One region of the Roseixanthobacter liquoris genome, then DNA from elsewhere that is predicted to be linked to it. Evidence: predicted binding sites of a transcription regulator. Region 1 holds the regulator's gene; each other region holds the start of a gene.
What was found. The regulator PhoB, encoded in region 1, activates phosphate uptake and scavenging genes when phosphate is short. The targets are predictions, from matches to a motif close to TGTCATNNANCTGTCAT.
Positions count from the first base shown of each region.

Region 2: V5F84_RS04845 (NAD-glutamate dehydrogenase) is a predicted target of PhoB. The motif match lies at 3,552-3,568, and genes of this name have one in related genera.
Region 3: olsB (l-ornithine N(alpha)-acyltransferase) is a predicted target of PhoB. The motif match lies at 4,741-4,757, and genes of this name have one in related genera.
Region 4: V5F84_RS18645 (PstS family phosphate ABC transporter substrate-binding protein) is a predicted target of PhoB. The motif match lies at 2,140-2,156, and genes of this name have one in related genera.

Region 1 covers NZ_CM195537.1:1,640,328-1,647,592, forward strand. Annotated here, with positions in the region: gene pstA (phosphate ABC transporter permease PstA) at 1-9, shown strand, start outside; gene pstB (phosphate ABC transporter ATP-binding protein PstB) at 110-934, shown strand; gene phoU (phosphate signaling complex protein PhoU) at 954-1,682, shown strand; gene phoB (phosphate regulon transcriptional regulator PhoB) at 1,688-2,389, shown strand; gene V5F84_RS07295 (GcrA family cell cycle regulator) at 2,911-3,423, opposite strand; gene V5F84_RS07300 (aspartate aminotransferase family protein) at 3,760-4,968, shown strand; gene argF (ornithine carbamoyltransferase) at 4,965-5,894, shown strand; gene V5F84_RS07310 (Hsp33 family molecular chaperone) at 6,017-7,087, shown strand; gene V5F84_RS07315 (TrkH family potassium uptake protein) at 7,131-7,265, opposite strand, start outside.
Region 2 covers NZ_CM195537.1:1,067,729-1,074,993, reverse strand. Annotated here, with positions in the region: gene V5F84_RS04870 (ABC transporter substrate-binding protein) at 1-302, opposite strand, end outside; gene V5F84_RS04865 (ABC transporter ATP-binding protein) at 356-1,081, opposite strand; gene V5F84_RS04860 (ABC transporter ATP-binding protein) at 1,068-1,844, opposite strand; gene V5F84_RS04855 (hypothetical protein) at 2,038-2,601, opposite strand; gene V5F84_RS04850 (peroxidase-related enzyme) at 2,714-3,262, opposite strand; gene V5F84_RS04845 (NAD-glutamate dehydrogenase) at 3,655-7,265, shown strand, end outside.
Region 3 covers NZ_CM195537.1:4,576,470-4,583,734, forward strand. Annotated here, with positions in the region: gene gshB (glutathione synthase) at 1-542, shown strand, start outside; gene V5F84_RS20620 (polyhydroxyalkanoic acid system family protein) at 578-892, shown strand; gene V5F84_RS20625 (class I SAM-dependent methyltransferase) at 896-1,672, opposite strand; gene V5F84_RS20630 (hypothetical protein) at 2,005-2,184, opposite strand; gene V5F84_RS20635 (YifB family Mg chelatase-like AAA ATPase) at 2,355-3,887, shown strand; gene V5F84_RS20640 (hypothetical protein) at 4,020-4,628, opposite strand; gene olsB (l-ornithine N(alpha)-acyltransferase) at 4,896-5,963, shown strand; gene arfB (alternative ribosome rescue aminoacyl-tRNA hydrolase ArfB) at 6,136-6,558, shown strand; gene recN (DNA repair protein RecN) at 6,587-7,265, opposite strand, start outside.
Region 4 covers NZ_CM195537.1:4,142,242-4,149,506, forward strand. Annotated here, with positions in the region: gene pstA (phosphate ABC transporter permease PstA) at 1-55, opposite strand, end outside; gene pstC (phosphate ABC transporter permease subunit PstC) at 55-945, opposite strand; gene V5F84_RS18645 (PstS family phosphate ABC transporter substrate-binding protein) at 1,062-2,063, opposite strand; gene pstS (phosphate ABC transporter substrate-binding protein PstS) at 2,792-3,643, shown strand; gene V5F84_RS18655 (arsenate reductase/protein-tyrosine-phosphatase family protein) at 3,690-4,577, shown strand; gene V5F84_RS18660 (arsenate reductase ArsC) at 4,588-5,115, shown strand; gene V5F84_RS18665 (MIP/aquaporin family protein) at 5,115-5,828, shown strand; gene V5F84_RS18670 (arsenate reductase ArsC) at 5,852-6,373, shown strand; gene phnD (phosphate/phosphite/phosphonate ABC transporter substrate-binding protein) at 6,455-7,265, shown strand, end outside.

The DNA.
Region 1 (7,265 bases):
ACGCACTGAGCCGGCACCCTGAGATCACCGCCCAGAGGGCGCCCAAGATCACCGCCCGGGCCGGCAGCAGGCCGGCCCACCGGGCGACCAGAGACCGAATGAGGCTGACATGAACTCTGCAGTGGATCCGACCTTCAATATCTCCTCTTCCGTCTCGGCCAAGCCCGATGCGGTCCAGGCGCCGACCAAGATCAAGGTGGAGAAGCTCGATTTCTATTACGGGCAGAACCACGCGCTGAAGAACATCAATTTCGAGATCCCCGAGAAGCGCGTGACCGCGATGATCGGGCCCTCGGGCTGCGGCAAGTCCACCTTGCTGCGCGTGTTCAACCGCATGTACGACCTTTATCCCGGCCAGCGCGCCGAGGGCGGCGTCATGTTCGACGGCGTGAACATCGTCGGCAAGGAGCTGGACCCCACCGTCGTGCGCACGCGCATCGGCATGGTGTTCCAGAAGCCCACGCCGTTCCCCATGTCGATCTATGACAACATCGCCTTCGGCGTGCGCCTGCACGAGAACCTCAACAAGGCGAAGATGGACGAGCGGGTGGAAAGCTGCCTGCGCAAGGCCGCCATCTGGGAAGAAACCAAGGACCGCCTGCACACCTCGGCGCTCGGCATGTCCGGCGGCCAGCAGCAGCGCCTGTGCATCGCCCGCACCATTGCCGTGCAGCCGGAAGTGATCCTGCTGGACGAGCCGACCTCCGCGCTCGACCCGATCTCCACCTCGAAGATCGAGGACCTGATCGACGAGCTGAAGCAGGATTTCACGATCGTCATCGTGACCCACAACATGCAGCAGGCGGCGCGCTGCGCCGATATCACCGCCTTCTTCTACCTGGGTGAGCTGGTCGAGGTCGCGCCGTCCGACGTGATCTTCACCAACCCCAAGCAGATCAAGACCCGCGATTACATCACCGGCCGCTTCGGCTGACCGAGCAAGGATCTGCCAGATGTCCGACCATACCGTCTCGGCCTTCGACGCCGAGCTGAAGGAGATCGGCCGCAAGGTCGTCGAAATGGGTGGCCAGTCGGAGCGCATGGTGGCTGACGCCGTCAATGCCCTGATCCGCCGCGACACCGCTTCCGCCCAGCGGGTGATCCTGCTCGATGCGAGCGTCGATCACCTCCAGCGGGAGATCGAGGAAAAGGCCATCATCTGCATCGCCAAGCGCCAGCCGGTGGCCAGCGACCTGCGCGATGTGGTGGCCTCGATCCGCATCGCCTCCGACCTGGAGCGCATCGGCGACCTCGCGAAGAACGTGGGCAAGCGCGTCCTCGCCATCGAGGGGGAATATCACCCCCAGAAGCTGGTGCGCGGCGTCGAGCACATGTCCGACCTGGTGCTGGAGCAGCTCAAGGAAGTGCTGGACGCCTACGCCAGCCGCGACCAGGCGAAGGCCGTGGACGTGTGGGTGCGCGACAGCGGCATCGACACCATGTACACGTCCCTGTTCCGCGAGCTCCTCACCTATATGATGGAAGATCCGCGCAACATCTCGGTGTGCACGCATCTTCTGTTCTGCGCCAAGAATATCGAGCGCATCGGCGACCACGCGACCAATATCGCGGAAACCATCTATTACATGGTTTCGGGACAGATGTTGTCCGAAGAGCGCCCGAAGGCGGATGTCTCCAGCGAGACGACCGTCGCTTTCCCGGGGCATAGCCTTCAGGGGTAAAATCCGTGCCTGCGCGTATCTTGATTATCGAGGACGAGGAACCGCTGACCCTTCTGCTCCGCTACAATCTGGAGTCGGAAGGCTATTTCGTCGAGAGCGTCGGACGGGGCGATGAGGGCGAGACCCGGTTGCGCGAAAGCGTGCCGGACCTCGTCATCCTCGACTGGATGCTGCCCGGATTGTCGGGCATCGAACTGTGCCGCCGCCTGCGCACGCGCCCGGAAACCGAGCGGCTGCCGGTGATCATGCTCACCGCCCGCGGCGACGAGACGGAACGCGTGCGCGGCCTCGCCACCGGGGCCGACGATTATGTCGTCAAGCCCTTCTCCGTTCCCGAGCTTCTGGCGCGGGTGCGGGCGCTGCTGCGGCGGGCGAAGCCGGAGCATGTGGCGACCCTGCTGCGGGCCGGCGATATCGAGCTGGACCGGGAGACCCACCGGGTCCACCGGTCGGGGCGCGAGGTCCATCTCGGGCCGACGGAATTCCGCCTGCTGGAATTCCTGATGCAGAGCCCCGGACGGGTGTTCTCCCGCGAGCAATTGCTCGACGGCGTCTGGGGACAGGACGTCTATATCGACGAGCGCACGGTGGACGTGCATGTGGGCCGCCTGCGCAAGGCGATCAACCGGGGCCGGCAGTCCGATCCGATCCGCACCGTGCGCGGCGCCGGCTATTCCTTCAACGAGATGTTCGCCCGCGTGCATTGAGCGCCAGGGGCCAGACGCGGCGGGCGCCGGCAGGTCGATCCCTGTCGCGCTCGCACCCCCGGCAAGCCGCCGGATGCTCTGCGGCGCACATCGCCAAGATCATTATTTCGCGAAAAGTGATGGCGCGCAGGCGCCGGCCCACAGGCGGGGGGCAAGGCGCAAATCCTGGCCCGGCCGATGCGCCTGGCCGGCTGTCCGTTTCGTATGATGCGATCTTCGCGCAAATCGGGTCGCTGCGGCTGGTCGCCCATCGCGGCACGCCATCTCGCGCGGCGGGCAGGGCCCCTTTGGCGTTTCAGCAGGGCCCAGCCGGTCGCTGGCAGACCCTAAAATGGCTTCGACGCCCGGGCGAGCGGCGCGCCCTTCTCGAAAGACCCGCTCCGGGAACGCCTTCCCCGATTGGGCCGAGGCCCACGCCGGTCGTTCCCCGCCTCGCATGCCCGGCGATCTGCTCCGGGGTCCTTCCTTGCATGTGCCGGCAAACGCTTGCGCCGGCACATGTCGTTCCCGGTGCGCGCCGCTCAGATGCGGGCGACGCGACGGTCCCGGCGGCGATCCTGCGTGGGCTGGTAGGCCATCCGCGCATGGGTCGTGCAATAAGGCATGCCGGTGAGGCTGCGCCCGCCGCAGAAATAGAAGCTTTCCGTGCCCGGCTCACCGATCGGCCAGCGGCAGGTGCCCTCGGTGAGGTTCATGATGGTGCAGCGCTGGCCCATGGCGACCACATTGCCGGCGGAGGCCGGGCGCGGCGCGGGCTCGGGCGCCACGAAGGCTTCCAGCGCGGGGGCGAGCGCGGTGTTGCCGATGGTCTGCGGCTGAGGCGCGGGCTTGTGTGCGGGCGCTTCCGGCCGCGCCTTGCGCGGGCGAGCCGCGGGAACCGTTGATTTCGCACGGCCGGAGAGGCCGAGGCGGTGCACTTTTCCGATCACCGCATTGCGGGTGATGCCGCCCAGCTCGCCGGCGATCTGGCTTGCGGAAAGCCCTTCGCCCCAGAGCTTCTTCAAGAGTTCGACGCGCTCGTCGTTCCAGCTCATCGCTCTCCTCCTTCGACTCTTCTCCCGCACCCAGGCGCGCCATTGCACGCGGGTTCGCAGGGCCCAACGTCACTTGGGGAACAGGCCTGCACGACATGTCGTGGTCGGCCACGAGCAAACTACAATATGCACGCACCCGCGCACAGAGTCGGAATGCATTCCCGCGCCGTTGTCCCCAAGTCGTTACAATCAGGTTAACGGCTGCGCTCTGTTGACCTCACGCGCGCGATCATTAGAATCCCTTTTTGTCGGGCCGCCCCGCGAGGGCGGCCTTTGGCGTTTCTGATGTCCGGCGAGACGCTGTGCGTTTCGCCCCACCCCAAGAGGAGGGGTTCCGTGATCACCCCCGTTCTGCCGACCTACGCGCGCATCGACCTCGTTTTTGAAAGGGGAGAGGGCTGCTGGCTCGTCACGACGGACGGGCGACGTTTTCTCGATTTCACCGCCGGCATTGCGGTCAACATCCTCGGGCACGCCCATCCCTATCTGGTCTCGGCCCTGACCGAGCAGGCGGGAAAGCTCTGGCACACCTCGAACCTGTTCCGCATCGTCGGTGGCGAGCGCCTGGCCGAGCGGCTGAAGGCCGTGACCTTCGCCGATACCATGTTCTTCACCAATTCCGGTGCGGAAGCGCTGGAGTGCGCCATCAAGATGGCGCGCCGCTACCAATATGTGATCGGCGCTGAGGCGAAGAACCGCATCATCGCGTTCGAGGGCGCGTTCCACGGGCGCACGCTCGCGACCATCGCCGCCGGCGGCAATGCCAAGTATCTGGAAGGCTTCGGCCCCAACATGCCGGGCTTCGACCATGTGCCGTTCGGCGATATCGCGGCGGTGAAGGCCGCCATCGGGCCGGAGACCGGGGCGATCCTGGTGGAGCCGATCCAGGGCGAAGGCGGCGTGCGCGTGCCGCCGGCGGATTTCCTGCCCCAGCTGCGGGCGCTCTGCGACGAGCATGGCCTGCTGCTGATCCTGGACGAGGTGCAGTGCGGGGTCGGGCGCAGCGGCACCCTGTTCGCCTACCAGACCTCCGGCATCCTGCCCGACATCATGGCGGTGGCGAAGGGCATCGGCGGCGGCTTCCCCATGGGGGCGTGCCTCGCCACGGAGAATGCCGCCCGCGGCATGACGCTCGGCACCCACGGCTCCACCTATGGCGGCAATCCGCTCGCCATGGCGGTGGGCAATGCGGTGCTGGACGTGGTGCTGGCGGACGGTTTCCTCGACCGGGTGCAGGCGGTCTCCGCGCTGCTCGTGCGCACCCTGAACGAGATCAAGGACCGTCATCCCGCGGTCATCGCCGAGGTGCGAGGTGAAGGGCTCCTGCTTGGCGTGAGGGCGCAGGGCCCCGCCGCCGAGCTGGTGCTCGCCCTGCGCGACGAGGGCCTGCTGGCCCCCGGCGCCGGAGACAATGTGGTTCGACTTCTGCCGCCTCTCATCCTCAGCGAGGAGGAGATCGCCATTGCCGCCGAGAAAATCGAGGCCGCCTGCCTGCGGATCGAGAACGGCCTTGCACTGGCGTCGGCGAAGGGAGCCGCCGAATGAAGGACAATGGCGTGCGTCATTTTCTCGATCTGTCCGACATCCCCGCGGTGGAGCTGCGGCGGGTGCTCGAATTGTCGAAGGATCTCAAGGCCAAGCGCAAGGCCGGCACGGCGGAGCGGCCGCTTGCCGGCAAGTCTCTTGCGATGGTGTTCGACAAGCCGTCCACGCGCACCCGCGTGTCGTTCGATCTGGCCATGCGCCAGCTCGGCGGCGACACGGTGATGCTCACCGGCGCGGAAATGCAGCTCGGGCGCGGCGAGACCATCGCCGATACCGCCCGCGTCCTGTCGCGCTATGTGGACGCCATCATGATCCGCATCCTCAGCCATGAGGACCTGGTGGAACTGGCGACCCATGCCACCGTGCCGGTCATCAACGGGCTGACCCGGGTCTCCCATCCCTGCCAGGTGATGGCCGACGTGATGACCTTCGAGGAGCACAAGGGCCGCATTGCCGGGCGAAAGGTGGCCTGGACCGGGGACGCGAACAATGTGCTCGCCTCCTGGATCCATGCCGCCCATAGCTTCGATTTCGAGCTGAACGTGGCCACCCCGAAGGAATTGTCGCCGCGCCAGGCGCTGAAGGACTTCGTCAAGAAGACCAAGGCCCGGGTGAAGTTCACCCGCGATCCCGAAGCGGCGGCGGAGGGGGCGGACTGCATCGTCACCGATACCTGGGTCTCCATGGGCGACAAGGAGGCGGAGCGGCGCCACAATCTCCTGAAGCCCTATCAGGTGAACCGCGCCCTGATGGCGCGCGCGGCGCCGGACGCCATCTTCATGCATTGCCTGCCCGCCCATCGCGGGGAGGAAGTGACCAATGAGGTGATGGACGGCCCGCAATCGGTGGTGTTCGACGAGGCCGAGAACCGCCTGCATGCCCAGAAGGGCATTCTGGCCTGGTGCTTCGACACGCCCGCAGCCTGAGTCGCGGTGCCGGGGGAGGGGAAAGCCCTTCTCCCCCGGCCGGGCGCGCGCGGCGCCCGAGAACATCCAAGCGGCGGCGGTCGAAGGCCCGGCCCCTGGCCGGGCGGTGGGAATGAGGGACCATGACCAAGGACACACATCCCGAACCGCGCCTGGAAGCGCCCGACAATTCGGTGCTTCCGTTCCAGGTGGACGCGCTCGATATTCGCGGCCGCGTGGTGCGCGTCGGATCCATGCTCGACGCGGTGCTGGTGCATCACGATTATCCCGATGCGGTGAAGCGCGTGGTCGGCGAGGCCGTGGCCCTGACGGTGCTGCTGGGCTCCTCGTTGAAATTCGAGGGCCGCTTCATCCTCCAGACCCAGACCGACGGTCCGGTGGACATGGTGGTGGTGGATTTCGTCAGCCCCGACAAGGTGCGCGCCTATGCCCGCTTCGATGCCGAGGCGGTGGCGCAGGCGCAGGCCACGAACGCCGCCGCCCCGGCGGTGTTGATCGGCCGCGGGCATCTCGCCATGACCATCGACCAGGGCCTCTCCGCCAATCGCTACCAGGGCGTCGTGGCGCTGGAAGGCGACGGGCTGGAGGCCGCGGCCCATCAATATTTCCAGCAATCCGAGCAGATTCCGACCCGCGTGCGGCTCGCCGTGGGCGAGGAGATGCGGCCCGGCGGAGAGCCTTCGGCGTGGCGCGCGGGCGGCCTGCTGGCGCAATTCCTGCCCGCCGAGGCGGGCCGGGCGGCGCAGGGCGACCTGCATCCCGGCGACGCGCCCGAGGGCACGGAACAGCCGGACGTGCCCCTCGATGATGCCTGGATGGAGGCGCAATCGCTGGTCGGCACGCTGGAGGACGTGGAATTGCTGGACCACGCCCTGCCCAGCGAGGCCCTGCTTTATCGCCTGTTCCACGAACGCGGCGTGCGGGTGTTCGAGCCCCAGCCCATCGTCGCCCATTGCACCTGTTCGCGGGCGCGGGTGTTCGGCGTGCTGTCCTCGTTCAGCCGCGAGGAGCGTGCCGGCATGGTGCAGGAGGACGGGCGGGTCTCGGTCACGTGCGAATTCTGCGGCCGCGCCTATGGGTTCCGCGCCGAGGAAGTGCTGGCAGGAGACGAGGCCGCCGGCGCGCCGTCCCCCGGTGAAGCATCCCCCGGTGAATCATCCTCCGGCGCTGCTTCGGACGACCTCGCGTCCTGATCCGGCGCCGGCCCCGCGCCGCGGGCGGCATCGCCCTGCGCGGTCAGCGCACCCAGAAGCGCGGCAGCAGCAGCACCAGGACGGTGAGGATTTCAAGCCGGCCGAGCAGCATGGTCGCGGTCAGCAGCACCACCGCGCTTTCCGGCAGGCTGGAATAATTGCCCGTGGGGCCGACGAT
Region 2 (7,265 bases), 570 kb from region 1:
GGCGTATCGACGATCATGTCGACACCGTCCACGTCATACCACTGGCGCGCGATGGAGGTGCCCACGTCGGCCTTGTTCTGGTGGTCGGCCGCGATGACTTCCACCTGGAGGGTCTTGGACGTGGCGTTGAAATCTTCCACCGCCTTCTTCGCCGCCCACACGGAGCCGGGGCCCGCGAGGTCGGAATAGAGGCTGGACATGTCGGTCAGGACGCCGATCTTGACCTTGACCGGGGTCTGGGCGTGGGCGGCGCCGACAGCGAACACGCTGACGGCCGCCATGAACATGGTTGCAAGACGCATCTTGTTTCCTCCTCCGGCGGTGCTGCCGGTTGCGTTGTTCCGAAAACCCGGCTTCAGACGCCGAGAAAGGCTTCGAGACGCGCCGCGTTTTCCGCGATCTTGTCGTTGGGGACCATGTCCACCACCTTGCCGTGCTCCACCACATAATGGCGGTCCGCGACGGTCGAGGCGAAATGGAAGTTCTGCTCCACGAGCAGCACGGTGAAGCCCCTGGTCTTCAGCGCACGGATGATGTCGCCGATATGCTGCACGATCACCGGCGCCAACCCTTCGGTCGGCTCGTCGAGCAGCAGCAGCTTCGCCCCCGTGCGCAGGATGCGGGCGATCGCCAGCATCTGCTGCTCACCGCCGGACAGCTTGGTGCCCTGGCTGTTGCGCCGTTCCTCCAAGCGGGGGAACAGGTCGTGGATCTCGTCCACGGAGAGGCCGCCAGGCAGCACCACCGGGGGAAGCAGCAGGTTTTCGCGCACGTTCAGGCTCGCGAAGATGCCCCGTTCCTCGGGACAATAGCCGATGCCGAGGCGCGCGATATGGTTGGGCGCGAGCTTGACGGTTTCGTTGCCGTCGTAGCGGATCGAGCCGGCGCGCTTGCGCAGCAGGCCCATGATGGCGCGCATGGTGGTGGTCTTGCCGGCGCCGTTGCGGCCCAGCAGCGTCACCACCTCGCCCTTGTGGATGTCGAAGCTCATGCCATGGAGAACATGGCTCTCGCCATAATGCCCATGCAGGTCGCGCACCGCGAGCAGCGGCGCGGCGGAGGCCGCCTCACCCATGGCCATGCCCCGTTCCCATGTATGCCTCGATCACTTGCGGGTTCTTGGAGACTTCCGAATACGGCCCTTCGGTGAGGATCTCGCCGCGCGCCAGCACGGTGATGGCGTCCGACAGATCGGCCACGACCGAGAGATTGTGCTCCACCATCAGCACGGTGCGGTTGACCGACACGCGCTTGATGAGGTCCGCCGTGCGGGCGATATCTTCGCGGCCCATGCCGGAGGTCGGCTCGTCGAGCAGCAGCATTTCCGGCTCGAGCGCGAGCGTGGTGGCGATTTCCAGCGCCCGCTTGCGGCCGTAGGGCAGTTCCACCGCCTCATGCTTGGCGTAGGAGGTGAGGTCCACCTCCTCCAGCAATTGCATGGCGCGGTCGTTCAGCGCGTCGAGCGAATGCTCGGAGCGCCAGAAATGGAACGAAGTGCCGAGCGCGCGCTGCAAGGCGACGCGCACGTTCTCCAGCACCGTCAGATGCCCGAAGGTCGCCGAGATCTGGAACGAGCGCACCATGCCCAGCCGCGCCACGTCGGCGGGCTTGGTCCGGGTGATCTCCTTCCCGTTCAGGCGGATGACGCCACGGGTCGGTTCCAGGAATTTCGTGATCAGGTTGAAGCACGTGGTCTTACCGGCACCATTCGGCCCGATGAGGGCGTGAATCGTGTGCCGTCGAATCCGCAGGTTGACGTTCTTGACCGCCGCGAAACCCTTGAACTCTTTCGTGAGACCTTCCGCTTCAACGATGTAGGGCACGTCTGAGACAGTGTCCGTCATCGTGGTCTGTGCCCTCGCTTGTTTCGGCCAGGGACGCAATGCGCCCGCCCGGCTCCCCCTGAGACCGCATCTTCGATGATGCTTTTGATCTTGCGCCGCAACCTAGCACGGTAAACTTGGCTGCCGTCAATAGGGTCAGCCTGCGCCTAAAGTCTGAGCAGCAAGAGGCGGCCTCTGGGCGGGTACTGACATGTCACGGCGCCGGCGCGACGGCCACCTTCAGGCGGTCCACGGAAACGCCGGTGACCTGAAGCACAAGCGGGCGCTGCGTCACCTCGAAGCGAACGCTCTTGCGCAATCCCGGACACCCCTTCACGCCGGTGAAGGCCGCGGCGGGCAGGCTCTTCCCGTCCTGCACGAGATCGATCCACCCCGCGTCCGACAGGCTCACCTCGATGCGCCCGGCCGTTGCGGGTGCCGGCAGAAGAAGAAAGCCGGCAAAATTCGCCGTCTCCGCCGGAAGGCGCGCCGGCGGATAGGGCAGCTTGGCATCCGGCAGCGGCACGAGCTGAACCACGAAGCTCCCTTCCGCCGCCGGCAGCCCGGCGCCGCTCGGCACCTCGGTGTGCGCCGCATCGAGGGCCGCCCGGGCCGCGTCCAGGGGCCAGGCACCGCCGGAGCACCCCTGCCCCTCCGCCGCGCGAACCGCCGGCGCACCAAGCAGAAATGCGAGAAGCATCACGCTGCCGACCGCCGCACGGCGGCGCGCATCGGCGCCCGGGGCCGGGAGGGAAACAGGCGGGAGGAAATTCAGCATGCCGGCCTTCCTAATTATATTCGTGAAAATATAACGCGAAGGCCGGCACGATGCGATGACTTCAGCGTGAGACCGTGACTTCGGCGCGATGGTCCGTGCCCGGTCTCCGCCTTCAGCGCGCCTGCCGGTGATATTCCGGGTTCGGCCGCATGTCGGTGGCGCTGGCGATGCGGTTGGAGAGGTTGAAGAAACCGGTCACGGCCGCCACGTCCCAGATGTCCTGCTCGGAGAAGCCGACCTTGCGCAATGCCGCGCGATCCGCCTCTTCCACCTCGTGGGGACGCTCGGTGAGCTTCACCGCGAAATCCAGCATGGCGCGCTGGCGCGGCTCCAGCCGGGCGGCCCGGTAATTCATCACCAATTGCTCGCCGAGGATGGGATCGCCCGAGAGCGCGCGGACCGCGGCGCCGTGGGCGGTGAGGCAATAATAGCAGCGGTTCACGCTGGACACCGCGACCGCGATCATCTCGCGCTCAAGCTTCGACAAGCCGGAGGGCGCCAGCATGAGATTGTTGTACATGCCGGCGAAGGCATTCAACTTGGCGAGATCGAAGCTGTACGCGGCCAGAACGTTCGGCACGAAGCCCAGCTTTTCCATGCATTTGTCGAAATAGGCCTGGTTCGCCTCATCGAGCGGGGCGGGCGGCAGGTCGAGGGCGATCCGGGGCGTGTCGTCCGCGGGCCGGGGCGGCGGAGCGGCAGGAGTCCCGGTGCCGACCTTCGCCGCCGACTTCCCCGTCGACTTGGGGGCGGACTTGGGGGCCGACTTCCCTACCGACCCGGTCGCCTTGGCGGTGGCCTGCGTTGCCACGCGCGCCACGGCCTCAACAGCGGCCTGAACCGCCCCTTTCTTAGGCCCGCCTGTATTTTCAGCAGATTTCGACTGAAGTTTCTTGGGCTTGCCTGGGCTCTTCGGCGCGTTCATCTTGATCCCCCTTCGAATAGGTCCCCGTCATCGTTCCGTCGCGGCTCTGAGCGAAACCCACAGTGCAGAACGTCCGATCGAGGACGGCGGGGCCCCGCGCTGCGCGCGGGCGCCAAGGGGGAGAGGCCATGAACGTCCAAGGATTTCAAGGTTCGGAACTCGGATTTGGCGCCCAGGCTCGCATCGAGGATGCGGTGATCCTGCTCGCGGACGGTCCCGTGCCCGCCTTCTTCGCCCGCGCCCTGCTCGCCGGTGCCGCTCCGGAGGACGTGGCCGCCCTGCTGCCGGAGGCCCTCGCCCAATTGTGCCGCGAGGCCCATGCCCATCTCGCCGGCCGGGTGCCGGGCCAGCACGACGTGCGGGTGTTCAACCCGCAATGGGCCGGCGCTCCCGCCATCACGGTGGTCGAGACGGTCAATGACGACATGGCCTTCCTGTTCGATTCCATCGCCGGCGAGCTGGCGGACCAGGGCTATGAGGCCAAGTTCGTCACCCATCCCATCTTCGCGGTCGAGCGCGACGGCGCGGGGCAGGTGACCGGCATCGAGACCGACCTGTCCCAGGGCCGCAAGCGCTCCATCCGCGAGAGCCTGATCCACATTCACATCCAGGCGCTGGAAACCGCCGAGGCGCGAGACGCGCTGAAGGTCGCGCTCGACAAGACGCTCGCGGACGTGCGCGCCGCCAATGCCGATTTCCTCGCCATGCGCGCCGAGGTGCGGCAGGCGGCCGAGGGCTTCCGCCGCAAGTCCCAGCCCTATTCCAAGGACGAGCGCAAGGAAGCCGCCGATTTCATCGACTGGCTGGCCAATGACGACTTCATCTTCATCGGTGTGCGGCGCTATGCGCTCGCCGCCGACGGCGGTCTGGAAGTCGCCGAGGAGGGCCTCGGCATCCTGCGCGACCGCGACGTGCACGAGCTGCGCCTCGGCGAGGAAGCCGTGGTCACGACGCCGGAAATCCGCCAGTTCCTGGCGGGGCCCCTGCCGCTCATCGTGACCAAGGCGTCGCTGCGCTCGCGCGTCCACCGCCGCGCCTTCCTCGATTATGTCGGGGTGAAGCTGCATGCCGACGACGGCCGCCTGCTCGGCGAATTGCGCATCATCGGCCTGTTCACCTCCACGGCCTATACCGACTCGGTGCGCCAGATCCCCTATCTGTGCCGCAAGGTGGAAATGGTCGTGGAAGATGCCGGCCTCGACCGGGAGAGCCATTCCGGCAAGGCGCTCGGCACGGTGCTGGAAACCTATCCCCGCGACGACCTGTTCCAGATCGACCCGGCGACGCTGCTGGTGTTCGCCCGCGATATTCTCTCGCTCTACGACCGCCCGCGCGTGCGGGTGCTGCCGCGCGTGGACGCCTTCGACCGCTTCGTGTCGGTGCTGGTCTATCTGCCGCGCGAGCGCTTCGACGCCGCGCTGCGCGACAAGATCGGCGCCCGCCTCGCGACCGCGTTCGGCGGCCATGTCTCGGCAGCCTTCCCGTCCTTCCTCTCCGACGTGCCGCTGACGCGCGTGCATTACATCATCGGCCGGCGCGAAGGCCGCACCCCCGAGGTGGACCGCGCGGCGCTGGAAGCCGCGGTGGCCGAGGACGTGCTGTCCTGGAGCGACCGCCTGCGCCAGGCCCTGCGTGAAACCCCGAGCGCCGGCGACGCCGGCCTCCTGTTCGAGCGCTACGGCAAGGCCTTCGATCCCGGCTATATCGCCGCCTATGGCGTCGACACGGCGGTGGCCGATATCGAGCGGCTGGAACGCCTCTCCCCCGAGCGGCCCATCGCCCTCGATTTCTACCGCCGCCCCGGCGATCCGGCGAACCGCATCTCGCTGCGCCTGCTGTCCTTCGGCCGCCCGCTGCCGCTCTCCGAGCGCGTGCCGATGCTCGAGAACATGGGCCTGAAGGCGATCAACGAGCGCACCTATCACATCGAGCCGGTGTGCAGCGCCGACACCGAGACCCGCCGCTCCTGGCTGCATGAAATGACCCTGGAGCGGGTTGACGGCGGCACCATCGAGGTGTCCGGCTCCGCCGCGCGGCTGGAAGACCTGCTCACCGCCGTGCTGCGCGGGGAAGCGGAGAACGACGGCTTCAACGCCCTCGTGCTCGACACCGGCCTTGCCTGGCGCGACGTGGCGCTCGCCCGCGCGCTCGCCCGCTATCTGCGGCAGGCCGGCATTCCCTATTCCCAGGACTATCTGTGGACCACGCTGGTCAATCACGCGGATGTCGCCGCCCGCATCGTCCAGCTGTTCCACACCTCCTTCGACCCGCGCCTCGACGCCAGCCCCGAGGCCCGGGCCGCCCGTGCCGCGCCGCTGCGCGAGGAAATCGAGACCGCGCTCGCGGACGTGTCCTCGCTCGACGAGGACCGCATCCTGCGCCGCTTCGTCAATCTCGTGGACGCCGCGATCCGCACCACCTTCTACCAGCTCACGGCGGACGGACGGCCCAAGGGGGCGATCGCCATCAAGTACGACAGCGCCAAGGTGGAAGGGTTGCCCCTGCCCCGGCCCATGTACGAGGTGTTCGTCTATTCTCCGCGCGTGGAAGGCGTGCACCTGCGGTTCGGCCACGTGGCGCGCGGTGGCCTGCGCTGGTCCGACCGGCCGCAGGATTTCCGCACCGAGGTGCTTGGCCTCGTGAAGGCGCAGCAGGTGAAGAATGCGGTGATCGTGCCGGTGGGCGCCAAGGGCGGCTTCGTGCCCAAGCACCTGCCCGCCGGCGGCTCGCGCGATGCGATCCAGGCGGAGGGCATCGCCGCCTACAAGATCTTCGTCACCGCGCTGCTGGAGATCACCGACAATCTCAAGGGCGGCGAGGTCGTGCATCCGCCGCTGACCGTGCGGGTGGACGGCGACGACCCCTATCTCGTGGTCGCGGCCGACAAGGGCACCGCCACCTTCTCCGACATCGCCAACGGCCTTTCGCAGGACCACGGCTTCTGGCTGGACGATGCGTTCGCGTCCGGCGGCTCGGTGGGCTATGATCACAAGGCCATGGGCATCACCGCGCGCGGCGCCTGGGAAGCGGTGAAGCGCCACTTCCGCGAGATCAACGTGGACATCCAGACCACCCCGATCACCGTGGTGGGCGTGGGCGACATGTCGGGCGACGTGTTCGGCAACGGCATGCTGCTCTCCACCGCGCTGAAGCTGGTGGCGGCGTTCGACCATCGCCACATCTTCCTCGATCCCGATCCCGATCCGGCGACCTCCCACGCCGAGCGCCAGCGCCTGTTCAATCTCGCGCGCTCCAGCTGGGCGGATTACGATCCGGCCCTGATCTCCCCGGGCGGCGGCATCTATCCCCGCACCGCCAAGAGCATCGCCTTGTCGGAGCAGGCGCGCGCCGTGCTCGGGCTCGAAAAGCTGGAGGCGACCCCCACCGAGGTGATGAGCGCGATCCTGAAAGCCAAGGCCGACCTGCTCTGGTTCGGCGGCATCGGCACTTATGTGCGCGCCTCCAGCGAAACCGACGCCCAGGCGGGCGACCGCGCCAACGACCCGATCCGCATCGCCGCGCGCGACCTGCGGGTGAAGGTGGTGGGCGAAGGCGCCAATCTCGGCATGACCCAGCGCGGCCGCATCGAGGCCGGCCGCCACGGCGTGCGGCTCAACACCGACGCCATCGACAATTCCGCCGGCGTGAACACCTCCGACGTGGAGGTGAACATCAAAATCGCCCTGTCGATCCCGGTGGCCGACGGACTGCTCTCGCCGCCCGACCGCGCGGCCCTGCT
Region 3 (7,265 bases), 1.9 Mb from region 1:
TGCCGCCCACCCTGATCACCCGCGACCTCGACGAGATCAAGGCCTTCCGGGCCGAGTTCGGCGACGTGGTGATGAAGCCGCTCTACGGCCATGGCGGCGGCGCCGTGTTCCGCCTCACCGCCGACGACCTGAATTTCGGTTCGCTCTATGATTTCTTCGCCGTCACCTTCCGCGAGCCCTGGGTGATCCAGCGTTTCCTGCCCGAGGTGAAGCACGGCGACAAGCGCATCATCCTGGTGGACGGGGAAGCCGCCGGCGCGGTCAATCGCGTGCCGAGCGAAGGGGATCTGCGCTCCAACATGGTGCGCGGCGGCGCCGCCAAGCCCACCGACCTCACCGACCGCGAGCAGGAAATCTGCAGGCGCATCGGCCCGGAGCTGCGCGCTCGCGGCCTGCTGTTCGTCGGCATCGACGTGATCGACGGCAATCTGACCGAGATCAACGTCACCTCCCCCACCGGGCTGCGCGCCATCAAGCGGCTCGGCGGCCCCGATATCGCCGCGCAGATCTGGGACAAGATCGAAGAAAAGCGGGGCGCCTGACCGCGTCCTGCCGTCCACTCAGCCGAGGTGCCGCCATGCCCCAGCCCTTGACCGTCTCCATCCCCCACAAGCTCGGCAAGGCGGAGGCGACGCGTCGCCTCCAGGGCGGGCTCACCAGCGTGCGGGCGAAGTTCGGCGACAAATTGCAGGTGATGGAAGAGACCTGGACCGATTCCCACCTGCAATTCCGCGTCGGCGTGCTCGGCCACACGGCCCACGGCACGCTGGACGTGGCGGACACCGCCGTGCATCTCTCCGTGGAGCTGCCCTGGCTGCTGCACCTGATGGCGGAAAAGGCCAAGGCGCTGATCCAGAAGCAGGGCAATTTGATGCTGGGGCAGAAGAAATAGGCCTCAGACCGGCGCGAACAGAAGCGTCGCGGTATCGAGGGTGAAGCTGCCGTCGTCCTCGATCTCGAAATGGGCGCGCACGTCGCGCGTGGCCAGTTCCTGAAGCGAGCGGATCGCCGCCACGTGCAGGTCGGGCGTGTTGATGCGGGCGATCCAGGAGGAAAACTCCAGCCGCAACCGCCCTTCGGTGATCGACTGGCACGCCAGCCCCGCCGCCTGCGCGCGCTCCACCCATTCGCTGACCGCGAAGTCGCGGGCGTGGGAGGGGTCGCGCAGAAGCTCGACGGCCTGGAGAAACGTGTCCAGCACATCGCTGGGCGGCGCGACCACATCCATGAAGATCGCCCGCCCGTTCGGCTTCAGCACCCGGCGCGCCTGCGCCAGCCCCGCGGACAGATCGCGCCAATGATGGGCGCTGAAGCGCGACACCACGAAATCGAAGCTGGCATCGGAAAACGGCAATTCCTCCGCCACGCCCCAGGCGGTCTCGATATTGCCGAGGCCGCGCCGCTGCGCCTCCCCCGCGACCGCCTCCAGCATGCGGTCCGACAGATCATAGGCGACCACCCGCGCCACGTGGGGCGCCACGGTGAAGCTCACGTGGCCGCCGCCGCAGCCGAGATCCAGCACCCGCGCAGCGCCACGGCCCGCCATCATCTGCGCCAGGGCATCGAGATCCGCGCCTTGGGCGTGGACCGCACTCGCGACATAAGCGGCGGCCTGGGGGCTGAACTGGGCGGAGACGAGGCGCTCGTGGTCGCCGTCTTTCAGATGGGTCATGGTGCAAGGCTTTGGTTGCGCAAGAAATCGCGGCAGGAACACGCAGTCGGGGAGCGCCGCAGGCGCCCTCACCGCACCATAGCAATGATGCAGACGAGGGCAAACGCAACCAGCAGGCCGCGGATGCAGACCGGGCCTGCGTCCCGCAGGGGGGCGTATGTGAACGGAAGGACGCGGCCATTTCCCAGGCTGCCCCACTCGGCCCAGCCGAGGTGGGGTGCGGGTTCGGCCTCCCGCGCGTCCTCGCGGCGGGAAGTCGGGGGCAAGGGTTGAATATGGGTCATCCATCCACCTCCTGGGGACCGCGCCGATGATCCGGACGGCCGCCCCCTTCAGCCCAGCAGGGCGTGGAACACGAAGGCCAGCACCAGCAGCGGCACGAGGACGGCCGCCTTCAGCGCCATGCGGGCCAGCGGACCGGGCCGGCCGGAGCCCCGGGTCTGCTGCGGCGGCAACGGCCGGGCGCGCGGAACGGGGGCGGCGGCGGGGGAGAAATAATGCGTTTGGGTCATGATCGGGTCCTCACGGCCGCCCTTATCCCGCCGCCGGCCGTAAGGGCGCCATCGGGAACCGGTGCGTCTTCCATAAAGCGCGCGTAAACGCCGGTGTTCCCAATCTGTTCTTGTGCCGCCGGCCGCCCTCCACTACCTTGGGTGGCACTCTCAAGCCGGGGGGCTGAAGCGTGATCCAGCGTGTGGCGACGGTGGCGTTCGAGGGCGTGGACGCCCGGCCGGTGGATGTGCAGGTGCATGTGGCGCCGGGCCTGCCGGCCTTCACCATCGTCGGCCTGCCCGACAAGGCCGTGACGGAAGCCAAGGAGCGGGTGCGCGCCGCCCTGATCGCCTCCGGGCTCGCCCTGCCGGCACGGCGCATCACCATCAATCTCGCCCCCGCCGACCTGCCGAAGGAAGGCTCCCATTATGATCTGCCCATCGCGCTCGGGCTGATGGCGGCGATCGGCGCCATCCCGGGCGACGCGCTCGCCGGCTTCACCGTGGTGGGCGAACTCGGGCTGGACGGGTCCATCGCCGCGGTGGCGGGCGTGCTGCCGGCGGCGATCGGCGCCAATGCGCGCGGACACGGGCTGATCTGTCCCGGCGCCTGCGGCGCGGAAGCCGCCTGGGCCAGCCCGGACATGGAGATTCTCGCGCCCATCTCGCTGATCCAGCTGGCGAACCATGTCACGGGCCGGCAGATCCTCGCCCGGCCCGACCCGCGCCTGCGCCCGCCCGGAGGCTCGAACCTCGACCTCAGGGACGTGAAGGGCCAGGAAACCGCCAAGCGCGCGCTCGAAGTCGCGGCCGCCGGCGGCCACAATCTGCTGTATGTCGGCCCGCCCGGCGCCGGCAAATCCATGCTGGCCCAGCGCCTGCCCTCCATCCTGCCGCCGCTCTCGCCGGCGGAGATGCTGGACGTCTCCATGGTTGCCTCGGTGGCGGGCGCGATCCAGGACGGCGCCCTGGTGGACCGCCGGCCGTTCCGCGCGCCGCACCATTCCGCCAGCATGGCGGCGATGGTGGGCGGCGGGGCGAAGGCGAAGCCGGGCGAGGTCTCGCTCGCCCATCACGGCGTGCTGTTCCTGGACGAATTGCCGGAATTCTCGCCCCAGGTGCTGGATTCCCTGCGCCAGCCCCTGGAGACCGGCGACGTGCTGATCGCCCGCGCCAATCATCGCGTGACCTATCCGGCGCGGTTCCAGCTGATCGCCGCCATGAACCCCTGCCGCTGCGGCCATGCGGGCGAACCGGGCTTCACCTGCAAGCGCGGGCCGCGCTGCAAGGAGGATTACCAGGCGCGCCTCTCCGGCCCGTTCCTCGACCGCATCGACCTGTATCTGGATGTGCCGGCCGTCACCGCCGCCGATCTGGTGCTGCCCGCCCCGGCCGAGGGCTCGCGGGAGGTGGCGGCCCGGGTCGCCGCCGCGCGCGCGCTCCAGGTCGAGCGCTATGCCGCGCTGGACCGGCCCGACGTCCGCACCAATGCCCAGGCCTCGGGCCCGCTGCTGGAGGTGGTCGCCGCGCCCGATGCGGGCGGGCTCGCTTTGCTGCGCGATGCCGCCGGCGCCATGAATCTGTCGGCGCGCGGCTACCACCGGGTGCTCAAGGTCGCCCGCACCCTGGCCGACCTCGACGGCGCGGAAACCCTCGGGCGCCGGCACCTCGCCGAGGCGCTGGCCTATCGCGCCCTCGCCGACCGGCAGCGCGCGGCGGCCTGAGCCCCCGGCGCCCGTGTTTCACTTGGCTTGGCTGCCCCTGCCAACGCGCGCAGCTGACAAATGCCGTGCGCAGCGGAACTCGCCCGCTGTTCACGGCGCGACCGCTGCGGGAACCGGCCGCTGCGGGCGAAGCTACATGGCGTTGATGGCGAGGCCTTCATAATAGGTGATCTGGCACAGATCGCCCAATTCCACCTTCTGGAGATCGGCCAGCACCTGCGGATTGGCCGCCCTCACCGTGCGCACGACGCCGTCCAGCCCCTCGAAGCTGATGGTGCCGTTGGTCTTGTCGATATTCACCAGGATGGAGGTGATGGTGACTTCCCGGAAGCCATAATCCTCCGGCCAGCCCGGCAGGCCGTCCTTCAGCACCAGTTCGGACACCGCGACGCCGGGCGTGCCCTGATGGGCCTTGCCGAGCGCGGTCACGAGGCCGGGCAATACGCGGATCAGCAGCTTCTGGCTGTTGGCGAGCCGCATGACATCGCCCAGCAGCGGCGGCGCGATCACCGCCCAGCGCTTGCCGTTCGGCGCCTCGAGTACCACGCGGCGGGTGGCCGGATCGGCGGAAACGAAGCGGGCCTGATAGCTCAGCACATTCATCGTGCCGACGCCCGGCACGTTGATGACCGTGACGGCGGCGGGGGTGGGGACCGCCTGGGCCTGGGCATGCCCCGAAAAGGCGATGCTGAGCGCCAGGGCGCAGCCGGCCGCACCCGACAGAAAACGAACCTTAGACATGGTGCCCCCGAATCCCGATTGCCCAACCGCCCCTGGCGCTAGCATGCGCTCCGGTGGCCCGCAATGCGCCGCCTCCGTCATATGACAGGACGGGGCTGTCACAATCAGCCATTGTCACATAGCCGTAGGAAAACTATGGTGAATGTGATGGTCACGCGGGATGAACGCGCACGAGGCGCGCGCCCGGTTTCGAGCTCGTCTGGGACGGCGCGCGGCATCCCATGAAACCGCCGTTGTCCAGCGGCGGCCCGAGGAGGGGGTCGTTGCATGAAACGCCAAGATCCGTCCGGTTCCGGTCTCGACCCGCAACCCTTCAGCTGGCCGGCTCTGGTGGGCCGCGGCATCGATGTCGCCAAGGAAGGCTTCGCCAAATTCCCCGGTGCCAAGTTCGGCGCGCCTTTGTTCGCGGCGCCTCTGCCGCGCGCGGACGGCAAGCCGGGGCTGAACGGCCCGCAGAAGCTGGTTTCCGATTTCCGCGCCTATTCCGGCATCCGCCACCGCGAGGCCGTGCCGTTCGGCGAACCGGTGGTGCTCGGCCGCCTCGGGCCGCTGGAAGTGCGGCTCGCCCGCACCGCGCGCGACGTGCGCCGCGCCCAGCGCCTGCGCTACAAGGTCTTCTACGAGGAAATGTCCGCCGTGCCCGACGCCGCCGCGCGGCTCGCCCGGCGCGACGTGGATGCGTTCGACGCCATCTGCGACCACATGCTGGTGCTGGATTACGAAGCCGGAAAGATGGTGCTGGGGCGCCGCAAGCCCAAGGTCGTGGGCACCTATCGCCTGCTGAAGCAGGAGGTGGCGGACCGTCATGGCGGCTTCTACACCCAGGGCGAGTTCGACGTGAACCGCATCATCGCCGCGCATCCCGGCCTCAAGTTCCTGGAGCTGGGTCGCTCCTGCGTGCTCAAGCCCTATCGCAACAAGCGCACGGTGGAGCTGCTGTGGCATGGGGTGTGGGCCTATATCCTGCGCAACAATATCGATGTGATGATCGGCTGCGCGAGCCTGGAGGGCACCGACCCCGAGGCCCTCGCGCTTCAGCTCTCGTTCCTGCATCACCATGCCCGCGCGCCGGAGGAATGGCGCGCCCGCGCGCTCGACAAGCGTTACGTGCCCATGGATCGCATCCCCAAGGATGAGATCAACATGAAGGCGGCGCTGCATGCCCTACCGCCTTTGGTGAAGGGCTATCTGCGCCTCGGCGGCTTCGTGGGCGACGGCGCGGTGGTGGACCACCAGTTCGGCACCACCGACGTGCTGGTGGTGCTGCCGCGCTCCATCATCAGCGCCCGCTATGTGGAGCATTTCGGCCCGACCGCGAACCGCCACGCCATCTGAGACCGCCCGCGCGGGGGCACCGCCCGCCGCCGCCTCGATATGCTGAGGCGGCCGGCGCGGCACGAACAAGACCCGCAAGCCTGTCGCAAGGCCCGGCTTTCTGCCATAGCTTGGGTCTGCCGGCCGGCTTCTCGGCCTCGGGCAGCTTTCCGCGCGTCCGGGCTTGCCGTCCATGATCGAGATCACCCCCCGCATCGCCATTTCCGAGGACGAGATCGAGCTCGCCTTCGTGCGCGCGTCGGGGCCCGGCGGGCAGAACGTCAACAAGGTGTCGAGCGCCGTGCAACTGCGCTTCAACGCCTTCGCCTCGCCCAACCTGCCCGACGGCGTGAAGCACCGCCTGATCCGCATCGCCGGTAAGCGCATGACGCAGGACGGCGTCGTCATCATCCAGGCGCAGCGCCACCGCACCCAGGAGCGCAACCGCGCCGATGCGCTGGAGCGGCTGGTGGAGATGATTCGCGAGGCGACCTATGTCGCTCCCATCCGCCGGCCCACGCGCCCCACCCTCGGCTCGAAGGAGCGGCGGCTGGAGGCGAAGGAGCGGCGCGGCGTGGTGAAGACCCTGCGCCAGAACAAGCCGCAGGCCGACTGACCGGACGCGAAGAAGGCGCGGCCGGCCCTCAAGCCGAGACGGTGGCGGCCTGGAGCAGTTGTTCCGCCGCCGCGCGGGCTTCCGGCGTGATGCTGGCGCCGGCCAGCATGCGGGCGATCTCTTCCTTGCGGCTCGGCGCATCGAGCGGCGCGACGCGGGTCGTGACGGGCGCGTCCTTGTCCTTCCCGGCGGACGCCTTGGAAATCAGCAGATGCTGGCCCGCGCGCGCCGCCACCTGGGGCGCATGGGTCACGCAGATCACCTGCACCTGCCCGGCAAGCCGCGAGAGACGGTGCCCGATGGCGTCCGCGACCGCGCCACCGACCCCGGTGTCGATCTCGTCGAAGATGAGAGTGGGGGCGGAGCCCCGATCCGCCAGCACCACCTTCAGCGCGAGCAGGAAGCGCGCCAGCTCGCCGCCGGACGCCACCTTCATCATGGGACCGGGCCGGGTCCCGGGATTGGTGCGCACCCAGAATTCCACCCGGTCATAGCCTTCCGCGCCGGGGGATTGGGGATCGCTGTCGATGCGGGCGGTGAAATGGGCGCGCTCCAGCTTGAGCGGCGGCAGCTCCGCGTCCACCGCCGCATCCAGCTTCGCGCCGGCGGTCTTGCGATCGGCGGACAGGGCGGCCGCCGCCGCGCGATAGGCCCCTTCCGCCTCCGCGACCTTGGCTTCCAGCGCCGCGAGCGTGGTGGCGCTGCGG
Region 4 (7,265 bases), 2.3 Mb from region 1:
CGTCAGTGCGCCGTGAGGTGATGCGACTGGCTGTTGGCTGGGCTGCGGCTTTCATCAGTACACTTCGCGGAATTTTTGCCGCAGCCAGAACGCGACGATGTTGAAGACGAAGGTGATGAGAAAGAGCGTCAGCCCGGCGGCAAAGACGGTCAGATAGGCAATGGAATCGTGCGGCACGTCGCCGAGGCTGATCTGCACGATGTAGGCAGTGATGGTCGCTGCGCCTTCGAGCGGATTGAGGGCGATCTTGGCCTGCTGGCCGGCGGCGATGGCCACCACCATGGTTTCGCCGACAGCCCGTGACATGCCGAGAATGTAGGCTGCGGTCACGCCGGACAACGCGCCGGGTATCACGACCCGGGTGGCGGTCTGAAGGCGGGTGAAGCCGAGCGCGTAGGCGCCCTCGCGCAGCACATTTGGCACCGCCCGCATGGCGTCCTCGCTCACCGAGACGATGTAGGGCAGGATCATGACGCCCATGACGATGCCGGGCACGAGCAGGTTGAAGCCCGCAAGTCCCGGTATGAATGCCTGGAACAGGGGCGTCAGCAGAAGCAGCGCGAAATAGCCGAATGCGACCGTCGGCACGCCGGCGATCAGTTCGAGAAAGGGCTTGATCGCCTCCCGCAATCCCGGCTGGGCGAACTCGCTGAGATAGATGGCGAGGATCGTTCCGGCGGGGATCGCCACGAGCAGTGCGATCAACGAGGTCATGAATGTTCCCGACACCAGCGTCATGATGCCGAAATGCTTGTCTTGGAATACCGGCGTCCATTGGGTGTCGGTCAGGAAGTCGATCAGCGAGACTTGCGCGAAGAATTTGAGGCTTTCGCTCAGCAACACATAGACGATGCCGGCCGTCACCAGCACGGATAGCCCCGCGCAGCCGAACAGCACAACCCGCATCGTGCGGTCGACCAGACGCCGCCGCGCGAGAAAGGACACGGAAACCTTCAAGCGGGGCAGCCCACTGGCGCTCGTTGAATTCGCTACACTCACGTCCCGTTTCCTATTCAAGGCACGAAGGGGGCGCCTTGCGCCCCCTTCGTTTCGCGTTTGCTTCAGTAGACGAGCTTTTCCTTGATCAGGTCTTCAACGGACACGCCGACCTTAGAGCCGGTGAAGCCGGTACCGATCTCGCGCTTCTTGAAGCGGTCCTGGAAGGTGGCGAGCGCGGCTTCCGGAAGCGGCACGTAGCCGACTTCGCTCACCAGTTCGTTCGCGTTCTTCTTGTCGAGATAGAAATCGACGAACTTGGCAACGGCCGGCTTGGTCTCGGTCGATTTCTTATTGACGTAGATGAAGATCGGACGGGAGAGAGGCTGGTACTTCCCAGTCCGGGCGTTGTCGACACTGGGCTCAACTGCCGGAGCGGCGTCGTTCACTTTGATCTTCACGGCCTTTAGCTTGCCGGCGTTCTCCTCGTAATAGGCAAGGCCGAAGAAACCGAGCGCATTCTGGTCGCCGGCCACGCCCTGCACCAGGACGTTGTCGTCTTCGGATGCGGTGAAGTCGCCGCGGCTCGAATGCTCCTTGCCGACGATCGCCGCGGTGAAATAGTCGTAAGTTCCGGAATCGACGCCTGCGCCATAGAGGGCGAGCGGCTTATCGGGGAAGCTGTCGCGGACCTGCTTCCAGTTGGTGATCTTGCCCTGGGCTTCCGGTTCCCAGATCTTCTTCAGCTCGGCCACGGTCATTTCCCCGGCCCAGCTATTGGAGGGGTGGACGATGACCGTGAGCGCGTCGAGCGCCACCGGCAGCTCGATATATTCGATACCGGCCTCCTTGCAGGCCTTCTGCTCTGCCGCCGTGATCGGCCGCGAGGCATCGGCGATATCGATCTCACCGCGGCAGAATTTCTTGAAGCCGCCACCGGTGCCCGAAATACCAACCGTCACCTTGATGTCCTTGTTGGCCTTCTGGAACTCCTCGGCCATGGCTTCCGTCACCGGAAAGACGGTCGAGGAGCCATCCACCTGGACCACGGTCTGGGCGGCTGCGCGGTCCATAGCCGCGCCGGACGCCAGCAGCGCGAGAGCGCCGGCAAGAGTGATGATCTTCATGAGAATCCCGTCTCCCTGAATGATGCCGGGCTCAGTCAGCCCGGTTCTGACACCGCGCTTGTCCTAGGCAGCCTATCTAACAATTTTGTGACAATGCAATGCATCTACAGTCTAACGACCGATTCTCGCAACGTTATATCTAAATAAAATCAGTCTACATACCAATCATATCCATGTATATCGTATGTTTATATGTGCTTATCTCATATCCGCACTGATGCCAATCCAGCATATGTGTTTTCTTCCACACATCGTGTCGCCGATATCGAGGCGGTGTAACGTCTGAGAGATATTTTTATACATCGATTGAGTTTCGGACACTCCCGCCGCGCTAGCGACGGGGACGCCGAAAACACATCAATCATTCTACGATATGTCGGCTATACTCGACATAAAGAAATGATAAATTTTCTTCTGGGCTCCGGCGCCGGGCTGGCGTCACACCGGTGTCACGAAGCGCAACTATCGACATGTCGAGACTTCCGGACATATATGATCGTCCAGATTAACGCGTGCCAATGAATGGCGGGCGAACCAATCAAGGGAGCGAGTCGTGAAACGCCTTTCCACCCTCATCGCCGCGGTAGCCGTCGCCGGCCTATCGTGGACCGCCCCGGCCGCGCACGCGGAAGAAGTGCGGGGCGCCGGGTCCACCTTCGCCTATCCGATCATCTGGAAAATGGGCGGAGGCGTTCCGGCCGACCGGAAACATCGTCGGTTATCAGTCGATCGGATCCTCGGGCGGGATCAACCGCGTCAAGGACGGCGTGGTCGATTTCGGGGCGACGGACAGGCCGCTGAAACCCGAGGAGCTCGATCGGCTCGGTCTTGGCCAGTTCCCAATCGTGTTCGGAGGCGTGGTTCCCGTCCTCAATGTGGAGGGTATCGGCCCAGGCCAGATGCGCTTCACCGGCGCCCTGCTCGCGGGCATCTATCTTGGCAAGATCACCAATTGGTCCGATCCCGCCATCAAGGCGCTCAATCCGGACCTGCCGCTGCCGGACGCCAAGATCGCCGTCATCGAGCGCAGCGACGGATCCGGCACGACCTTCAACTGGGTATCCTATCTGGCCAAGGCCAGCCCGGAGTGGAAGGCGACGGTGGGCGAGGGCTCCTCGGTCGCGTGGCCCACCGGGACCGGCGCACGCGGAAACGAAGGCGTCGCGACCGCAGTCAGGCAGGTCAAGAACTCGATTGGTTATGTCGAATTCACCTATGTGGTCCAGGCCAAGCTTACCTACGGCCTGGTGCAAAACCGCGCCGGCAATTTCATCGCCCCGAGCCCGGCCTCGTTCCAGGCGGCAGCCCTGAGCTTCGATTGGACCAATGCCAAGGATTTCTACGTCGTCATCAATGATTCGGCTGTGGCGGATGCCTACCCTATCGCCGCGACTACCTTTGTTCTGATGTACAAGGAGCCGAAGGTTCCCCCGAGCAGCCGGACTGCACTTGAATTCTTCCGTTTTGCCCTTGGTGACGGCAAGAAATACGCTTCGGAGCTGGGCTACGTTCCATTGCCGGATGCGCTGGTGGCCCAGATCAAGGAATACTGGTCCAGGCAGATCAAGAGCGGAACCTGAGACGCAATCAGGAACACTTCAACCCATCCCACCACACTGGCGAGGCATGATGGACGAGCCAAGGCTTTCTTCGGAGGACGTGATCCGGATTTTCGATGCGTTGGCGCAGGCGACCCGCTTCGAAACTTATCGTCTTCTGCTTCGCTACACGCCTTACGGGCTGCCGGCGGGCGACATCGCCCGCCTGCTGGCCGTGCCGCACAACACCATGTCGACCCACCTGTCGCACCTGGAACGGGCCGAACTCGTGAGCGCGCGCCGTGAGGGGCGCTCGATCATCTATGCCGCGAACACAGCACGGACCGCGCATGTCCTGTCGCGGCTGATGGCGGAGATGGGCGGCGGCGGGCCACGGCTTATTGCGGATCCGGCCTTTCCGCAACTGCGGCCCGCGGCAGCGGACGAGCGACATTACAATGTGCTGTTGGTGTGTTCCGGCAATTCAGCCCGCTCCGTCATCGCCGAGGCGGTGTTGAACCGCGAGGGCCGGGGGCGCTTCCACGCCTTCTCCGCCGGGAGCCGGCCGAGCAAGACGCCGCATCCGATGGCACTCAATCTGCTGACATCGCTCGGCTATGACGTGGGTGAACTGCGCTCGAAGAGCTGGAGCGAATTCGGGGCGGCGGATGCGCCACCGATGGATTTCGTCATCACGGTCTGCGACGCCGCCGCCGGCGAAGCGTGCCCGAGCTGGCCGGGGCATCCCCTGCAAGCCCACTGGGGGCTTCCAGACCCCGCTCTGGTCGACGGCACCGAGGCTGAGCAGCGCGCGGCCTTCCTGGAGACCTACCGGCGCCTTACCGCACGGCTCACTGCCTTCGTGAACCTGCCGATCGACAAGCTCGACCTTGCCACGCTGAAGGCGCGTCTCGCCGGCATCGGCGAGATGGAAGGTGCGACGGAACTGACACTCAATGGACAGGCCGCGGCTTAAGGAGACGGACATGAGCGAGGAGAGATTGTTCAACGTGCTGTTCCTGTGCACTGGGAACTCGGCGCGTTCGATCATGGGCGAATGCATCCTGAACCGGCTCGGCCTGGATCGCTTTAAGGCCTATTCGGCGGGCAGCCATCCGAAGGGCGCTGTGCACCCGGAGACATTGAAGCTGCTGACGGGTCTTCACTATGACGTCAGCGGTTTGCGCTCCAAGAGCTGGACTGAGTTCGCACAGCCCGGCGCGCCCGCGCTCGATTTCGTCTTCACCGTCTGTGACGACGCCGCGCAGGAGACCTGCCCGGTATGGCCAGGACAGCCGATGACAGCGCATTGGGGAATTCCCGATCCGGCAGCCGTCACCGGCTCGCCGGCGGAGATCGCGCTCGCCTTCGCCGATGCCTACCGTATGCTGAACAACCGCATCTCGATCTTCATCGCGCTGCCATTCCGTTCGTTGGACCGGCTTGCTCTTCAGAAGCGCCTGGACGCCATCGGCAAGGCGGGGAGTGCGGGTTCGCCCGCATCGGCGGCCTGATGTCGACCGAGGCCCTCTCCTTGTCCCGCCGCCTGTTCTCCGAAGCGCTCGGCACCGGCATTCTCGTCGCGACTGTGGTCGGTTCGGGCATCATGGCCGAACGGCTGGCGGGCGGAAACGTCGCCATTGCACTTCTCGGCAACACGATCCCGACCGGCGCGATCCTGGTAGTGCTCATCACTATTCTCGGGCCGGTATCGGGCGCGCACTTCAACCCCGCGGTCAGCCTAGTCTTCGCCGCCCGTCGCGAAATGCCTTGGAGCGAGGTTGCGCCTTACATCATCGCGCAGTGCATCGGTGGCATCGCCGGCACAGTGGTCGCCCATCTGATGTTCGATCTGGCTCCGTTGATGATCGGGATCAAACCGCGGACTGGTCCCTCGCAATGGTTCGCCGAAGCCGTCGCCACCTTTGCCCTGGTGCTGACCATCCTCGGCGGCGTGCGCCATGCCAAGGCGGCCATCCCCTGGCTCGTCGGCCTCGTCATCACAGCGGCCTATTGGTTCACGGCTTCCACCAGCTTCGCCAATCCTGCTGTAACGCTCGCCCGCGCTTTCACAACGACATTTGCCGGCATCGCCATTGGCGACGTGCCTGGTTTCATTGTGGCGCAGCTTGTTGGCGCTGCGCTCGGTGCGCTCGCGAGCGCCATCCTATTCCCGGCGGTCACCGCCTCCTCACCGGTTCGCGCTGCACAGCAGCCTGCCGAATGATCAACAGGATCAGGAATCCGCCGATGACCGTCCGCAACGTTCTCTTCCTGTGCACCCATAATTCGGCCCGGTCGATCCTCGCCGAGGCCATCCTCAACGCAAAGGGCGGCGGACGTTTCCGCGGCTTCTCCGCCGGTAGCACGCCGAAGGACGCCCCCAATCCGGATGGCCTCGCGCTGCTTGCCGAGCGCGGCCATCCGATCGAAGGTTTTTATTCCAAGACCTGGCAGGCGTTCGCGGAGCCCGACGCACCGCAGATGAACATCATCATCACGGTCTGCGACAATGCCGCGGGGGAAGCCTGCCCAGTCTGGCCCGGACACCCGGCGAGTGCCCATTGGGGCATTGCCGATCCTTCCGCCGTTGTCGGCGACGCCGCCACCCGCCGAAGCGCCTTCGAGGCGACCTATGCCCAGCTCGAGGAGCGGATTGAACGGCTCCTCGCGCTCCCCGACGGCTTGGAAGGCAGTGCACTGAAGGCAGCCCTGTCAGAGATCGGTGCGACAGCGAGCGGCGCCACCGACGCTGCCCGCTCCGCCGCTTAATGGACCAGTCGGCATCGTAGTCCCTGCGTCATACGAGCGTCGTACATCACCTTAGGTCATCTGATTGCTGGAGAGCATTCCATGTCGTTCGCCACTTCGCTTGCGCGCGCTGCCCTATTGGGCGCGGCCCTTCTAGTGCCGACCCTCGCCTCTGCCGAGGATTTCAAGCTCGATGCCCGCTACGCTGACGCCAATGGCGACATGGTCGCCGATGCGCCGACTGATCCGTCGCAATGGGTCGATCCGGACACCCTTATCTTCTCCTATACGCCGGTCGAGGATCCGGCTGTCTATGCCAAGGTCTGGGCCGAGTTCATCGACCACCTCGCCAAGGTGACCGGGAAGAAGGTGCAGTTCTTCCCGGTCCAGTCCAATGCCGCCCAATTGGAAGCGATGCGGGCCGGCCGCCTGCATATCGCCGGCTTCAACACCGGCTCCAACCCGATCGCGGTCGCCTGCTCCGGCTTCGTGCCCTTCGCCATGATGGCCTCGAAGGACGGCGCCTATGGCTACGAGATGGAGATCATCACCTATCCAGGCTCCGGCATCGAAAAGGTCGAAGACATCAAGGGCAAGAAGCTGGCGTTTACCTCCGAGACCTCGAATTCGGGCTACAAGGCGCCGTCCGCTTTGCTGCGCACCGAGTTCAAGCTGCAAGCGGGCAAGGACTTCGAGCCAGTGTTCTCCGGCAAGCATGACAACTCGATCATCGGCGTCGCCAACAAGGATTATCCCGCCGCTGCGGTCGCCAATTCGGTGATGAAGCGGATGATCGCGCGCGACGTCATCAAGGCCGATCAGGTCAAGACCATCTACAAGTCGCAGACCTTCCCAACCACCGGCTATGGCTATGCCTATAATCTGAAGCCGGAGCTGGCGGCGAAGGTGAAGG